DNA from 3 places in the Kitasatospora sp. NPDC086801 genome. Region 2 is predicted to be linked to each of the others. Evidence: riboswitches for the same ligand, from Rfam matches in the RefSeq annotation. Region 2 holds a riboswitch; each other region holds the start of a gene.
What was found. Region 2 has a riboswitch for thiamine pyrophosphate ahead of thiC (phosphomethylpyrimidine synthase ThiC). Riboswitches for the same ligand answer to the same signal wherever they lie in the genome.

Region 1 (5,668 bases), on a different contig from region 2:
GCGCGCGTCAACGCCGCCCTCGCCGCGTTCATGGACGGCCAGTCCGCCCTGCTGGGCAAGATCTCCCCGCAGCTCGTGCCGGCCGCCGACGCCCTGCGCGACTTCCTGCTGGACGGCGGCAAGCGGCTGCGCCCGGCCTTCTGCTACTGGGGCTGGCGCGGCGCCGGCGGCCCGGCCGGCGGCGAGGGCATCGCGAACGCGGCGGCCGCGCTGGAACTGCTCCAGGCGAGCGCCCTGGTGCACGACGACCTGATGGACCGCAGCGACACCCGCCGCGGCCTGCCCTCGATCCACCGCCGCTTCGAGGCGCTGCACCGGGCGAGCGGCTGGCGCGGCGACCGCGAGCAGTACGGCGCCTCGGCGGCGGTGCTGCTCGGCGACCTGCTGCTGATCTGGTGCGACGAGCTGTTCCTGCGCTCGGGCCTGGAGCCGGCCGCCGTGCTGGCCGCCAAGCCGGCGTTCGACCTGATGCGCACCGAGGTCATGGTCGGCCAGTACCTGGACGTCCTGGAGCCGGTGGCCGGCGACTCCGCCGACGAGGGCGCGCTGGAGCGGGCGCAGACGGTGCTGCACTACAAGTCGGCGAAGTACACGATCGAGCGGCCGCTGCAGGTCGGCGCGCTGCTGGCCGGGGCCGGCCCGGAGCTGGTGGCGGCGTTCGGGGCCTTCGGGCTGCCGCTGGGCGAGGCCTTCCAGCTGCGGGACGACCTGCTCGGCGTCTTCGGCGATCCCGTGGTCACCGGCAAGCCGGCCGGGGACGACCTGCGCGAGGGCAAGCGCACCCTGCTGGTGGCGCACGCGATGCGGGGCCTGCCGACGGCCGACGCCCGGCACCTGGACGAGCGGCTCGGCGCGCCGGACCTGGTGCCCGAGGAGGTCGCCGGGCTGCGCGACCTGGTGGCCCGCAGCGGCGCGCCCGAGCGGGTGGAGCGCCGGATCGACGAGCTGATGCGGCAGTCCCTGGCCGCGCTGGAGGCGGCGCCGCTCGCCGACGAGCAGGCCCGCACGGTGCTGCTGGCCCTGGCCGAGGCCGCCACCGTCCGCAAGTACTGAGAACGGCGGCGGCCCCGGCCGCGCGGCCGGTCAGGCCGAGCGCACCCGCCGGGAGAGTTCGGCGGCGGCGGCCTGCGGGTCGTCGGCGGCCGTGATGGCACGGACCACCACGATCCGGCGGGCGCCGGCGGCCAGCACCTCGTCGAGGTTGCCGAGGTCGATGCCGCCGATGGCGAACCACGGCCGGTCGGTGCTCTGCTTCGCCGCGTACGAGACCAGGCCGAGGCCCGGCGCCGGGCGGCCCGGCTTGGTCGGGGTCGGCCAGACCGGGCCGGTGCAGAAGTAGTCCACGCCGGGCTCGGCGACCGCCGCGTCCACCTCGGACTCGGCGTGGCAGGACCGGCCGATCAGCACCTCGTCGCCGAGGATCGCCCGGGCGGCCGGCACCGGCAGGTCGTCCTGCCCGAGGTGCAGCACGTCCGGCCGGGCCGCGTGCGCGACGTCGGCCCGGTCGTTGACGGCCAGCAGCTTGCCGTGGCGGCGGCAGGCGTCCGCGAAGACCTCCAGCGCCGCCAGCTCCTGCTTGGCCTCCAGGCCCTTGTCGCGGAGCTGGACGACGTCCACGCCGCCCGCCAGCGCCGCGTCCAGGAACTCGGCGAGGTCGCCCTGCTCCCGGCGGGCGTCGGTGCACAGGTACAGCCGGGCGTCGGCCAGCCGCCGGCGCGGCGTGTCCGCCGCCATCAGATCAGCATCGCCTGGGCGCGGCGCTTGACCTCGGTGCCGCGGTTCTCGCGCAGCGCCTGGATCGGGCTGCCGGGCAGCGACGGGTCCTCGGTGAAGAGCCACTCCAGGATCTCCACGTCGTTGTACCCGCAGTCGCGCAGCACGGTCAGGGTGCCGGACAGGTGCTTGACCAGCCCCTGGCCGTCGATGAACGCCGCAGGGACCTGCAGCGACTTGTTCGGGCCCCGCCGGACGGCGATCAGCCCGCCGCTCTTGACCAGGTCGCGCACCTCGGTGACCCGGACCCCCCACTGCTCCGAGATGTCGGGGAGGTACATCCACTCGGTGACCAGGGCTTCAATCTTGCTTTCGATCTCGCTCACGCCACCAGACTGCCACCTCCGGGGCCCGCCGCGCACCAGACCTACCCCGCGACCGCCGACTTCAGCGGCACCGAGGGGTCCGCCGCGCGGGTCCGGTCCAGCGCGGTGCCGCGCTCGATCAGCCGGCGGCCCTGGGTGAGGTCGCGCGGTCGGTCGACGGCCAGCAGCGCTCTCGGCACCCCGTCGCGCAGCCAGAGCGCCGTCCAGGAGGCGTCCAGCGGGCCGCCGCGCCACAGCAGTTCGTCGCCCTCGGCGTGCCGCCCGGCGTACTGGACCATCCGCCCGAACTGCTCCGACCAGAAGTACGGCACCGGGTCGTACGGCGGTGCGTCCGCGCCGAGGACGGCGGCGGCCACGGCCTCGCCGGACTGCAGCGCGTGGTCCCAGTGCTGGACGACCAGCCGGGCACCGGCGCGGGCGGACGGGTAGCTGACGCAGTCCCCGGCCGCGAAGACGCCGGGCAGGCCGGTGCGCAGCCGCTCGTCCACCAGGACCGCGCCGGCGCCGTCCAGCTCCACGCCGGAACCGGCCAGCCAGCCCGTCGCGGGCCGGGCGCCGACACCGACCACGACCGCGTCGGCGGGCAGGTGCGAGCCGTCCGCCAGCAGCACCGCGCCCTCCTCGACGGCGGCGACGCCGACCCCGCAGCGCAGGTCGACGCCGGCCTCGGCGTACCAGGCGGCCATCGCCGAACCGACCTCGGCCGGCAGCGCGCCGGGGACGGGCGCCGGGCCCGCCTCGACCACCGTCACCTCGCAGCCGGCCGCGCGGGCGGCGGTGGACACCTCGGCGCCGATCCAGCCCGCGCCGACCAGCACCAGCCGCAGGCCGGGCCGCAGCAGGGCGCGCAGCGCCAGCGCGTCGTCCAGGGTGTGCAGCAGGTGCGCGCGCTCGGCGCCGGGCAGGGCGCGCGGGGTGGCGCCGGTGGCGATCACCAGGGCGTCGTACGGGAGGTCGCCGGCGTCGGTGTGCAGCACGCCGGGGGTGAGGCCGGTGGCGCGGCGGCCGGTGAGCAGTTCGATGCCCAGGTGCGGGTAGTCGATGTCCAGGGTGGTGGCGTCGGCCTTGCCGAGCAGCACGTCCTTGGAGAGCGGCGGCCGGTCGTACGGCGCGTGCGGCTCCTCCCCGACCAGCGTGATCCGCCCCCGCCAGCCGCCCTGCCGCAGCTTCAGGGCGCACTGCGCCCCGGCCAGCCCGGCCCCGACGACGACCACCTGATCCGTTCCGCTCAGCTCTGCCACGCCCGTCACTGTACTCACGGGCCCCGGGGGCCCATGAGCCCGTCCACCCTGCGTACGGGCCTTCGGCCGGGCCCGCCCCCGGCGTTATGGTGGGGACACCATCACGGGAGCCCGGCGTACCGGGCTGAGAGGCGGGCTGGCACGGCCCGCGACCGTCCGAACCTGATCCGGGTCATTCCGGCGAAGGGAGAAGAGCAGCCTTGTCACGCTTGCCCGAAGGAACCCGCGCCGACGTGCTGGTGATCGGCGGGGGCATCATCGGCCTCGCCGTCGCCTGGCGCGCCGCACAGCGCGGGCTGAAGAGAATCGTGGTGGTCGATCTCTCCCCCGGCGGCGGGGCGGCCGGGGTCGCGGCCGGGATGCTCGCCCCGGTCACCGAACTGCAGTACGGCGAGGAGCCGCTGCTGCGCCTCGGCATGGCCTCCAACCAGCGGTACGGGGACTTCGCCGCCGAACTCACCGAGGCGAGCGGCGGCCTGGACACCGGGTACCGCCGGTGCGGCACCGTCGCCGTCGCGCTGGACTCCGACGACCGCGAGGAACTGCGCGAGCTGCACGCCTTCCACCAGCGGCTCGGCCTGGACTCGACCTGGCTGACCGGCCGGGAGGCCCGCAGGATGGAGCCGATGCTCGCCCCCGGCGTGCGCGGCGGCCTGCACGTCGCGGACGACCACCAGGTGGATCCGCGCCGGTTGCTGACCGCCCTGGTGGCCGCCTGCGAGCTCGCCGAGGTGGTGATCCACCGCGCCGAGGCCGTCGAGCTGCTGGTCGAGGGCGGCCGCGCGGTCGGTGCCCGGCTCGGCACCGGCGAGACCCTGACCGCCGAGCAGGTGGTGCTCGCGGCCGGCCCGCACAGCCACCGGCTGCCCGGGCTACCGGAGGGCGTGCTGCCGGCCGTCCGCCCGGTGAAGGGGCAGATCCTGCGGCTGCGGATCCCCGAGGCGTACCGGCCGTTCCTGTCCCGCAACGTCCGCGCGGTGGTGCGCGGCCAGCACCTGTACCTAGTGCCCCGGGAGAACGGCGAACTGGTGATCGGCGCGACCACCGAGGAGCAGGGCTACGACACCACGGTCACCGCCGGCGGGGTGTACGAACTGCTGCGCGACGCCCACGAGTTGGTGCCGGGCATCACCGAACTCCCGCTGCTGGAGACCTCCGCCGGGCTGCGGCCCGGCTCGCCGGACAACGCCCCGCTGCTGGGCCCGACCGCGCTGCCCGGGCTGGTCGCCGCCACCGGCCACTACCGCAACGGCGTGCTGCTCACCCCGGTGACCGCCGACCTGCTCGCCGAGTACCTGGCGACCGGCGAACTCCCCGAGCTTGCACAGCCGTTCACACCCACCCGGTTCTTCCCCGACCGCTCCACCACGAAGGCCTCCGCATGACCGAGATCGCACCACCCCAGACCACACCGCCCCAGACCACACCGGCCAAGACCACACCGGCCAAGACCACACCGGCCGAGATCGAACCGGCCGAGATCGCACTGACCGTCAACGGCGAGCCCCGCCGGGTGTCCGCCACGACCACCCTCGCGGAGGTGGTGGCCACCCTCAGCGCCGCCCACAGCGGCGTCGCCGCCGCCCTCAACGAGGCTGTGGTGCCCCGCAGTTCGTGGCCGGCCACGGAGCTGTCGGCAGGCGACCGGATCGAGATCCTCACCGCCGTCCAGGGAGGCTGACATGGCTGACGACCTGCTGACCATCGCCGGGGCGTCCTTCGGCTCCCGGCTGATCATGGGCACCGGCGGCGCACCCAGTCTGGAGATCCTGGAACGGGCGCTGCTGGCCTCCGGCACCGAGCTGACCACCGTGGCGATGCGCCGGGTCGACGCCGGCACCCAGGGCTCCGTCCTGGACGTGCTGACCCGCAACGGCATCCGGGTGCTGCCCAACACGGCGGGCTGCTTCACCGCCGGGGAGGCCGTGCTGACCGCCCGGCTGGCCCGCGAGGCGCTCGGCACCGACTGGGTGAAGCTGGAGGTGATCGCCGACGAGCGGACCCTCCTGCCGGACCCGATCGAACTGCTGGACGCCGCCGAGACCCTGGTCGACGACGGCTTCACGGTGCTGCCGTACACCAACGACGACCCGGTGCTGGCCCGCAAGCTGGAGGACGTCGGCTGCGCGGCGATCATGCCGCTGGGCTCGCCGATCGGCTCCGGTCTGGGCATCCGCAACCCGCACAACTTCCAGCTGATCGTGGAGGGCGCGGGCGTCCCGGTGATCCTGGACGCGGGCGCCGGCACCGCCTCGGACGTCGCGCTGGCGATGGAACTGGGCTGCGCGGCGGTGATGCTCGCCTCCGCGGTGACCAGGGCGCAGGACC
Region 2 (3,921 bases):
ATCAGGTCCTGCATGAATGCCTGGAGCGACTTGCCCGCCTGGGCGGCGCGAACCTTCAGGGTCTGGATCTGGTCGTCCGGGACGTCCCGGATGGTGAGCGCCGTCATATCGGCACTTCAGCATCACTAGCTGCACAATGCAGACGATGGGGCTGGCCCGTTCGAGCGGCGAGCCCTCCCCGGCATCCGGAGAGGGCTCGCCCATGGCGCAGGAGCGTCAGTCCGCCAGCGGGAGGTAGACCCGGTTGCCCTGGGCGGCGAACTCGGCGGACTTCTCCGCCATGCCGGCCAGCGCGTCGGCGTCGAACTCGGTGTTCACGGCCGTCGAGCCGTCGCCGTGCTCGTCGCGGATCTTCTGGGAGATCTTCATCGAGCAGAACTTCGGGCCGCACATGGAGCAGAAGTGGGCCGTCTTGGCGGGTTCGGCGGGGAGGGTCTCGTCGTGGAAGGCGCGGGCGGTCTCCGGGTCGAGGGCCAGGTTGAACTGGTCCTCCCAGCGGAACTCGAAGCGGGCGTCGGACAGGGCGTCGTCCCAGGCCTGGGCGCCGGGGTGGCCCTTGGCGAGGTCGGCGGCGTGGGCGGCGATCTTGTAGGTGATCACGCCGGTCTTGACGTCGTCGCGGTTGGGCAGGCCCAGGTGCTCCTTGGGCGTGACGTAGCAGAGCATCGCGGTGCCCCACCAGGCGATCATCGCGGCGCCGATGCCCGAGGTGATGTGGTCGTAGCCGGGGGCGACGTCGGTGGTGAGCGGGCCGAGGGTGTAGAACGGCGCCTCGTCGCAGATCTCCCGCTGGAGATCCATGTTCTCCTTGATCTTGTGCATCGGGACGTGGCCCGGGCCCTCGATCATCACCTGGACGTCGCGCTCACGGGCGATCCGGCCGAGTTCGCCGAGGGTGCGCAGTTCGGCGAACTGCGCCTCGTCGTTGGCATCCGCGATGGAGCCCGGGCGCAGGCCGTCGCCGAGCGAGAAGGTGACGTCGTAGCCCGCGAGGATGTCGCAGAGCTCCTCGAAGTTGGTGTGGAGGAAGTTCTCCTGGTGGTGCGCCAGGCACCAGGCGGCCATGATGGAGCCGCCGCGCGAGACGATGCCGGTCTTGCGGCGGGCGGTCAGCGGGACGTACCGGAGCAGGACGCCGGCGTGGACGGTCATGTAGTCGACGCCCTGTTCGCACTGCTCGATGATGGTGTCCCGGTACACCTCCCAACTCAGTTCCTCGGCCTTGCCGTCGACCTTCTCCAGGGCCTGGTAGAGCGGCACGGTGCCGATCGGCACCGGGGAGTTGCGCAGGATCCACTCGCGGGTGGTGTGGATGTTGCGGCCGGTGGAGAGGTCCATGACGGTGTCGGCGCCCCAACGGGTGGCCCAGGTCATCTTCTCCACCTCCTCCTCGATCGAGGAGGTGACGGCGGAGTTGCCGATGTTGGCGTTGATCTTCACCAGGAAGTTGGTGCCGATGATCGCCGGCTCCACCTCGGGGTGGTTCACGTTGACCGGGATGACGGCCCGGCCGCGGGCCACCTCGGCCCGCACGTACTCGGCGGCGAGGCCCTCGCGCAGCGCCACGAACTCCATCTCGGGGGTGACCACGCCCCGCTTGGCGTAGGCGAGTTGGGTGACGGCGGCACCACCGCGGCCACGCAGCGGGCGGCGCGGGCGGCCCGGGAAGACGGCGTCCAGGTTGCGCAGGTTTCCGCCGCGCGGCGAGGTGTGCTTGATCCCGTCGTCCTCGGGGCGCGCCTCGCGGCCGTCGTACTCCTCGACGTCGCCGCGCTGGCGGATCCAGGCGTCGCGCAGGGCGGGCAGACCGCGCCGCACGTCGGGCTCGAAGGCCTGGTCGGTGTACGGGCCGGAGGTGTCGTACAGCGGGACGGTCCTGCCGTTGGTGAGCTGCACCTCGCGGAACGGGACCCGCAGGTCGGGCCGGGACCCCTCGCGGTAGGCCTTGCGCCAGGCCGGGGTCGGGTAGCCGGTGCCCGCGCTGGTGACGGTGGCTGCGGCGGCGGTGCCGGCCCCGGTGCCGCTGGTCCCGGTGCTGCGGGCAGGCTGCGGCTGTGCTTCGAACGTGGTCATCTGACCTCATACTCCCTACGCCGGCATTACCCGGTCAGGTTCCTGCGGTCGACGCAGCCGTCGGTCCGTCCGTCGACGTCCCGGTCAGCGCCCTCTCAGCCCGGTGCTCCGAGCTCCCGCGTCGGCAGGCGGTGTTGCCTGCACATGACGCCCAACACCGTAGCGAGCCGATCGCCGCAGGTCCAGAGGGGGTCCGGGTGGCCGAAACCCGCGCCCGGAACGCCGAAAGGCCCGGCCCCCTGGACAGGGGCCGGGCCTCGTGCGGTTCCTCAGCCCTTGGCGGCCTTCTTCACCAGGACCACCACGGCGGCGGCGATGCCGGCGACCACCAGCACCTTGATCATGATGCTCAGCAGGGCGCCGACGACACCGAAGACGAATCCCACGATGTTCCAGAGCAGCACCAGGACCAGCACCGGGATGACGATGTTCCGCACCCAGGAGGGCAGCGACTTCCAGAGCTCAGCCATGTCTGATCCTTCTCTCCCCGTGGGGTCGGCTGCCGTCTGGTGCCGTATCCCGCTTGCTTCGGTACTTCGATCGTACGGGGACACCAGGGCCGGAACGAGGCCTGCCGGCCCGGAGAGAACCCCTAGATCACCCCGACCCGGGGCCCCGGGGAGACCCGGGTCCGGGCCTCGGGGACGACCCCCGGGAAGGGTGCCGGACGCCCTGCGACCAGCGGTCAGACCGGCCAGCGCTCACCCCGCCAGGCGGCGTCCCAGAACATCCACTCGTAGCGCGAGGTGGTCGCGAAGTGCTCGACGACCCGGCGCCGTTCGGCGGGCGAGATCTCCTCGCCGAGCCGGTCGGTGAGCGCCAGCACCCGGCGGACGACGGACTGGAACGCCTCGTCGCCGTAGGTGGCGATCCACTTGGCGTACAGCGGGTCGGGGGAGCCCTGGGCGAGCAGCGCCTCGCCGACCCGGGCGTAGATCCAGTAGCAGGGCAGCACCGCGCCGACGGCCTCGGCGAAGGAGCCGCCGTAGACGGTGGCCAGCAGGTAGCTGGTGTAGGCCCGGGTGGTGGGCAGCACCGGTTCGACGGCGGCCTGTTCGGCGCTGCCGCCGAAGGCGGTCAGGAACTCGGCGTGCATGCCCTGTTCGGCGGCCAGCGCGCCGACCGCGTCGTCGGCGAAGGCCCGCACGTCCTCCTCGCCGGGCGCCTTGGCGGCGCAGACGGCGAGGGCGCGGGCGTAGTCGCGCAGGTAGTGCGAGTCCTGGACGACGAAGTGGCGGAAGGCCGCACGCGGCAGGGTGCCGTCGGTGAGGCCACCGATGAAGGGGTGGGCGAGGATCTCGGCGTACACCGACTCGATGGCCGCCCAGAGTTCTTCCGTCAGGCTCTTGCTCATGCCCAGGACCCTAGACCGTCCTGGGCGGTCCTAGGCGGTCCCAGGCGGTCCTGGGCGGTCCTGGGCGGTCCTGGGCGGTCCTGGGCAGTCAGTCCTCGGGCGGGGAGAACACCACCAGGACCCGGAGCTCCTCGGTGACGTGGTGGAAGCGGTGCGGGGTGCCGGCCGGGACGTAGACGACGGTGCCGCGCCCGACGGTGGCGGTCTCGGCGCCGACGGTCAGTTCGGCGCGGCCGCTGATCACCTGGTAGATCTCGTCCTGGTCGTGCACGGTCTGCGGGTCGGCGTCACCGGGGGAGAGCGCGTAGAGCCCGGCGGACATCCGCGGTTCGCGCAGGAAGCGCAGGTACGCGCCGTCGTTCGCCGCGCGTTCGGTGTCCAGTTCGTCCAGCCGGAACAGCTTCACCGCTGCCCGCCTCCTTCGTCCATCCGCCTTCCGGGCCAAGGGCATTCAACACCAGGGGCACCGGACCGGGAGCGCCAAGATGTCCGAC
Region 3 (5,668 bases), on a different contig from region 2:
CTTGTCGGCGGCGCCGCCGGGGGTGACGGCCGGCTGGCCCTGGATGTCGCGGGTCTGGATCTGCGCGCCGTCGCCCTTGTAGTCGTCGTTGCGCAGCACGTCGAGCTTGGCGTAGACCGGCTTGCCGGTCTTGATCAGGGTGTCGGCGACCCACTTGGCCTGGTTGATCGGGATGGCGAAGCCGAGGCCGATGCTGCCGGCCCGGCCGTTGGCGGAGGCGTTGGACTGGATCGCCGAGTTGATGCCGATCACCGCGCCGCTGGAGTCGAGCAGCGGGCCGCCGGAGTTGCCGGGGTTGATCGAGGCGTCGGTCTGCAGGGCGTTCATGTAGGAGGCCTGGCCGCCGGTCTCGTCGCCGGAGGCGACCGGGCGGTCCTTGGCGCTGACGATGCCGCTGGTGACGGTGGACTCCAGGCCGTACGGCGCACCGATCGCGACGGTGGCGTCGCCGACGTTGACCTTGTCGGAGTCGGCCAGCGGAAGCGGGGCCAACTTGCTCTTCGGCGGGTTGTCGATCTTGATCACGGCGACGTCGTAGCCCTCGGCGTGGCCCAGGACGGAGGCGTTGTAGGAGCTGCCGTCGGCGAACTTGACGGTCAGTTTGCCACCGTTGAGGGTCGGCGCGACCACGTGGTTGTTGGTGAGGATGTGGCCCTCGGTGTCGAAGACGAAGCCGGTGCCGGTGCCCGACTCGCCGTTGCCCTGCGCCTTGATGGTGACGACGCTGGGCAGCGCCTTCTGCGCGATGCCGGCGATCGAGCCGGGGGCGGGTTCGTTCTTCTGGGTGTTGCTGGCCTGGACGGTGGTGCTGCGGTGGTCGTCGGCGCTGTTGGTGCTGTCGTTGCGGTCCGCGACGGTGACGCCGAGCGCACCGCCGGCCACGCCGGCGACCAGCGCGACGGCGGCGATCAGGGCGACCAGGCCGCCGCGCTTCTTGCGCGGGCCGCCGGGGCCGCCGGGGTAGTCGGCCGGGTAGCCGAGCGGTCCGGCCGGGCCGCCCGGGTAACCCGCGCCGCCGCCGGTGGCGTCGTGGGCGGCGCCCCAGCCGCCGAGCGGCTGGCCGGCGCCGAACGGGTGGTGGCCGGGCGCCGGGTGCGCGGCGGGCACGCCGGGGGCGGCCGGGGTGCCGTACGGGTCGTGCGCGCCGGCGGCGGGGACGCCGTGGGCCGGGGTGGCGTACGGGTTGGCACCCGGCGGCAGGGCCGGGCTCTCGACACCGGGCGCGACGGGCGCGACGGGCGCCGCCGGCGCGGCCGGGATCGGTGGGGCGGGCGGCAGAACCGGCGGCGGCGCGTCGATGTAGCCGGTGGCGGCTTCGACGGGGGCGGCGGGCGCGTCGGCGACGGGCGCGGCCGGAACCTGCGGGGCCGCCTCCGGCGCGGGGACCTTGGTGAAGGCCACGGTGGGCTTGTGCCCGCCCTCGGCCGGGACGCCGTCGGCCAGCGCGGCCCCGGCGGCCGGCGCGGCCCCGGCGGCCGACGCGGCCCCGGGCTCGGGCTCGGGGACCCGGCCGAAGGCCAGTGTCGGCTGGTGCCCGCCAGAGGCGTGGCCGTCAGAAGCGGGAACAGCCGCCGCCGGGCCGCCCGAGGGCTGCTCCCCCTGCGGCCCGGTGGGCCCAACCTCGCGCTCGGTGCTCACGGACGACCTCCATAGCTGACAGAACCAAGGACCATAGTTTTTCGTACTGACGATTCGATTGCCGTAAGGACCCCTCTGAATAACTCATAAGAATCCTTAGCCGCCGCCGACAGCCGGACCGAAGACCGGGCTGTCCGGCACCGACGACCAGGCCGACGACCAGGCCGACGACCAGGCCGACGACCGGAGGCTCCCCCACCTCGGCCGGGTGTCCCGCGATGCGGGCCGCACACCCCGTGGCCTTGGCGTTCACCCCCGGGCCGGTTAGCCTGTCGCTCACAACTGACACGCGGGAGCTTGGACCATCCAGGCTGAGAGTGCGCTGGTCGACCGTACGCCACGGGATCGTGGGCGGACCGTCGAGGGGGCGCAGACCGCCGGAACCTGTCCGGGTAATGCCGGCGTAGGGAGTATCGGCCATGCCGCCTGCTTCGCCATCCTCTTCTTCGGACGCGCCCGCGTCCAAGGGTTTCCCCGAACCGTCCACGACCGCTCACGGCGGTGACGGCGGTGACGGCGGCCACGCGGGTCGCCCCGCCGCACCAGCCGCCGTCCTGGACCGCCCGGAGCGCGCCGAGGCGCCGCTCGTGCTGGACACCGAGCCGCCGCGCACGCTGCGCTTCCGGGACCACTTCGCGCTCTGGATGAACCTGGGCGTCAGCCTGATCGGCTTCTCCACCGCCGCGACCGTGCTCGGGGCCAAGGGCAGCGAGCTGTCGCTGGCCGCCGCGGTGACCGCGATCGTGGCCGGCACCGTGGTCGGCACCGCGATGCTCGGCGTGGCCGCGCTGATCGGGGCCCGTACCGGCGCGCCCGCGATGGCGAACCTGCGCGGGCTGTTCGGCACCCGGCTGTCGTACGTCCCGACCGTGCTGAACATCGTCCAGTGCGTCGGCTGGGGCGTGTTCGAGCTGCTGACGATCGCGGCGGGCGCGCAGACCGTCGCCCACACCGACGGCTACCGCTGGCTGTTCGTGCTCCTGGCGGGCGCGCTGACCACCGCGCTGACCATCTGGCCGCTGGGCTCGATCGCGGTGCTGCGCCGCTTCGTGGCCGGTGCGGTCGCCGTCGCGATGGTGTACTTCACCGTCCAGTTGGGCCGCCAGGGGGTGCCCGACCCGGGCGCCGGCAACTGGCACGGCTTCCTGGGCGCCACCGACGCGATGATCGCGGTGTCGATCTCCTTCGTCCCGCTGGCCGCCGACTACACCCGGCACTCGCGCACCCCGCGCTCGGCGTTCTGGGGCAGCTTCTCCGGCTACACGATCGCCCAGGTCTGGTGCTACGTGCTCGGCCTGATGGCCCTGCTGCAGTCCGACGGCGACCCGAACAAGATCTTCGGCTCCTTCCTCGGCGTCTGGGCCGGCTGGCTGTTCCTGCTGGTGCTGGTGCTGCGCGAGACGGACCAGTCCTTCGCCAACGTGTACTCGACCGCGATGTCGGTGCAGAACCTGCTGCCGAAGGTGGACCGCCGGGTGCTGACCGGCGGGATCGGCCTGCTGATCACCGTGCTGGCGCTGCAGATCGACAAGTTCACCGACACCTACACCAACTTCCTCGGCCTGATCGGCTCGGTCTTCGTGCCGCTGCTGGCGGTGCTGGCGGTGGACTACTTCTTCGGCGCCGGCCGGCACGGCTGGAACCTCTCCGCCGACGCGCCCTCACGCCGCCTGATGCTGCTGCCGTGGGTGCTCGGCTTCGCGGTCTACCAGTTCATCGCGCCGACCCCGGTGGCCGGCTGGTGGACGGACTTCTGGACCTCCGCCCAGAACGCCCTGCACTTCACCCCGCAGGAGTGGACGTCCGCCTCGCTGTTCGCCTTCCTGGTGCCGGCCCTGGTCACCTGGGCGCTCACCCCGCTGACCCGCAGGGCCGCGCGGAGCTGATCGACCGGCACCGAAGACGGCCCCGCAGGTTGGGGCCGTCTTCGCCTCCGCGTCACTTCGGCCGCCTATCGTGGGGCCCGTGACCAGCCCAGACCTGCCCTCGACGGCGGCGCGCAGCACGCCGACCGTCCAGGTGATCGCCCACCGCGGTTCCTCGCACGCCCTGCCCGAGCACACCCTGGCGGCGTACCGGCGCGCGCTCGACGAGGGCGCGGACGCGGTCGAGTGCGACGTCCGGCTGACCGCCGACGGCGAGCTGGTCTGCGTGCACGACCGCCGGATCGGCCGGGTCTCCAACGGCCAGGGCACCGTCTCGGCGATGACGCTCGCCGAGCTGGAGGCGTACGACTTCGGAGCCTGGAAGACCGGCCGCCCCAGCACCGATCCCGAGCTGCGCGGCGTGCTGCGGCTGGAGCGGCTGCTGGAACTGGTGGTGGACTGCGGCCGCCCGGTGGACCTGGCGATCGAGACCAAGCACCCGGTGCGCTACCGCGGCCGGGTGGAGGCCGAACTGCTGCGGACGCTCGAACGCTTCAAGATCGGTGCGAGCCGGGAGGGCGAGCGCCCCGCGGCCCGGATCATGAGCTTCTCCTCGGTGGCGCTGAACCGGGTGGCCGCCTCGGCACCGGAGTACCGGCGGGTGTTCCTGTTCGAACGGACCCTGCCGCTGCTCGGCCGGCTGCGCCCGGGCTCCCCGCTGCCGGGCGGGGCGCGGATCGCCGGGCCGGGCATCGACCTGGTGCGGGCCCGCCCGCAGCTGGTGACGCGGCTGCGCGAGCTGGGGCACGAGGTGCACGTGTGGACCGTGGACGAACCGGCCGACGTGGAGCTGTGCCTGGAGCTCGGGGTGTCCGCGATCATCACCAACCGGCCCGCAGAGGTGCTGGCGCAGCTCGGTCGGTGATCCGCCGCCGGGCGGTGGGCCGCCCGCACAACCTTCCGCAAAGCCCGGACTCAACCTGATCGTTCTGGTCGGCAGTCAAACCTTCCGGGCCCGTTATTGCCGGAATTCATGCACCGGTGCGACGGAGGGTGAGCACGGAATGACCTCAGGTCCACCCTCGGTCGCAATCGCTTGAAATGTCCTCGCGGGATCGTCCGGTGGTCGTTTCCGACGCATTACCAAGGGGCATCTCTCCCTCGGCATACGCTGAAGGAGGTCCGGGGGTGGCGTTGATGGTGGCGCGTGAAGTGCCGACTTCATCGACCATGGCAGTGCCGCACGGCCCAGCGAGTGTCGGGGTCGCACGGCGCCGACTGCGTCGAGATCTCGGCGACCGGGAGATACCGGAACCGGTCATTGATGATGCCGTATTGATCCTTTCCGAACTGCTGAGCAACGCCTGTCGGTACGCCCGTCCGCTCGGCCCGCTGCGGGCCCTGGGGCGCGGTGCCCGTGCCGAGGTGGTGGACCAGTTGCTGGTCGGCGTCCCCTCCGGGACGCACCCCGCCCCGGGCGGCCGGGAGCGCGACGAACACGGGAGCGGAACGGACGGCGGCGTGCTGGTCCGCTGGCAGATGCACGCCGACGGCGTGCTCACCCTGGAGGTCACCGACGGCGGCGCGACCACCCGGCCGCTGCCCGCCAGCCCCTCGCTGACCTCGCGCGGCGGCCGCGGCCTGAGCATCGTCGACCAGCTGGCCAGCGACTGGGGCGTGCGCGACGCGCCCGGCGAGGTGACGGTCTGGGCGGCGCTGCCCGCCCGTGCCCGGCACGCCCGGCGCACCGGTGGTGACGCCCGCAGCGCCTGAGCCGACGCGCGCTCCCCACCCGTCCGCCCCGCGCGTGCCCGCGCGCCGGGGGAACGTCAGTAGGCTGCCCGGAGCAAAGGACCACCGTTCCCGGGAGAGCCGCACCATGGGCAAGAAGGCCGCCAAGAAGGCGCCGCAGCGTCAGTCCACCACCGCCGTCGCGGGCGAGGTCCCCGTGGTGGGGGCCCGCGAGAACTGCCCCTGCGGTTCGGGCCGCCGGTACAAGGCGTGTCACGGCCGGGAGGCCTCGCACGCGGTGCAGGAGCTGGTGCACCGCCCGTTCGAGGGCCTGTCGGGCGAGGCCGACTGGGTCGCGCTGCGCGAGCTGGTGCCCGCCGCCACGGTGCCGCTGACGCTGGCCGCCGGGGTGGCCGAGGGCGCCAACGGCGAGG

Region 1: another riboswitch for thiamine pyrophosphate. It lies ahead of thiO (glycine oxidase ThiO); the one in region 2 lies ahead of thiC (phosphomethylpyrimidine synthase ThiC).
Region 3: another riboswitch for thiamine pyrophosphate. It lies ahead of ACIPLC_RS02930 (purine-cytosine permease family protein); the one in region 2 lies ahead of thiC (phosphomethylpyrimidine synthase ThiC).

What each region holds. Positions count from the first base shown of each region.
Region 1 is NZ_JBIVAX010000005.1:85,153-90,820, reverse strand. Features, by position in the region: gene ACIPLC_RS08900 (polyprenyl synthetase family protein) at 1-1,053, shown strand, start outside; gene thiE (thiamine phosphate synthase) at 1,084-1,734, opposite strand; gene ACIPLC_RS08890 (Rv2175c family DNA-binding protein) at 1,734-2,099, opposite strand; gene ACIPLC_RS08885 (NAD(P)/FAD-dependent oxidoreductase) at 2,141-3,349, opposite strand; TPP riboswitch at 3,434-3,546, shown strand; gene thiO (glycine oxidase ThiO) at 3,550-4,725, shown strand; gene thiS (sulfur carrier protein ThiS) at 4,722-5,021, shown strand; gene ACIPLC_RS08870 (thiazole synthase) at 5,023-5,668, shown strand, end outside.
Region 2 is NZ_JBIVAX010000009.1:187,814-191,734, forward strand. Features, by position in the region: gene ACIPLC_RS14010 (FitA-like ribbon-helix-helix domain-containing protein) at 1-107, opposite strand, end outside; gene thiC (phosphomethylpyrimidine synthase ThiC) at 217-2,073, opposite strand; TPP riboswitch at 2,069-2,203, opposite strand; gene ACIPLC_RS14020 (DUF5326 family protein) at 2,343-2,543, opposite strand; gene tenA (thiaminase II) at 2,759-3,427, opposite strand; gene ACIPLC_RS14030 (cupin domain-containing protein) at 3,516-3,833, opposite strand.
Region 3 is NZ_JBIVAX010000001.1:640,902-646,569, forward strand. Features, by position in the region: gene ACIPLC_RS02925 (S1C family serine protease) at 1-1,638, opposite strand, end outside; TPP riboswitch at 1,918-2,065, shown strand; gene ACIPLC_RS02930 (purine-cytosine permease family protein) at 2,058-3,524, shown strand; gene ACIPLC_RS02935 (glycerophosphodiester phosphodiesterase family protein) at 3,604-4,428, shown strand; gene ACIPLC_RS02940 (ATP-binding protein) at 4,734-5,276, shown strand; gene ACIPLC_RS02945 (DUF5926 family protein) at 5,383-5,668, shown strand, end outside.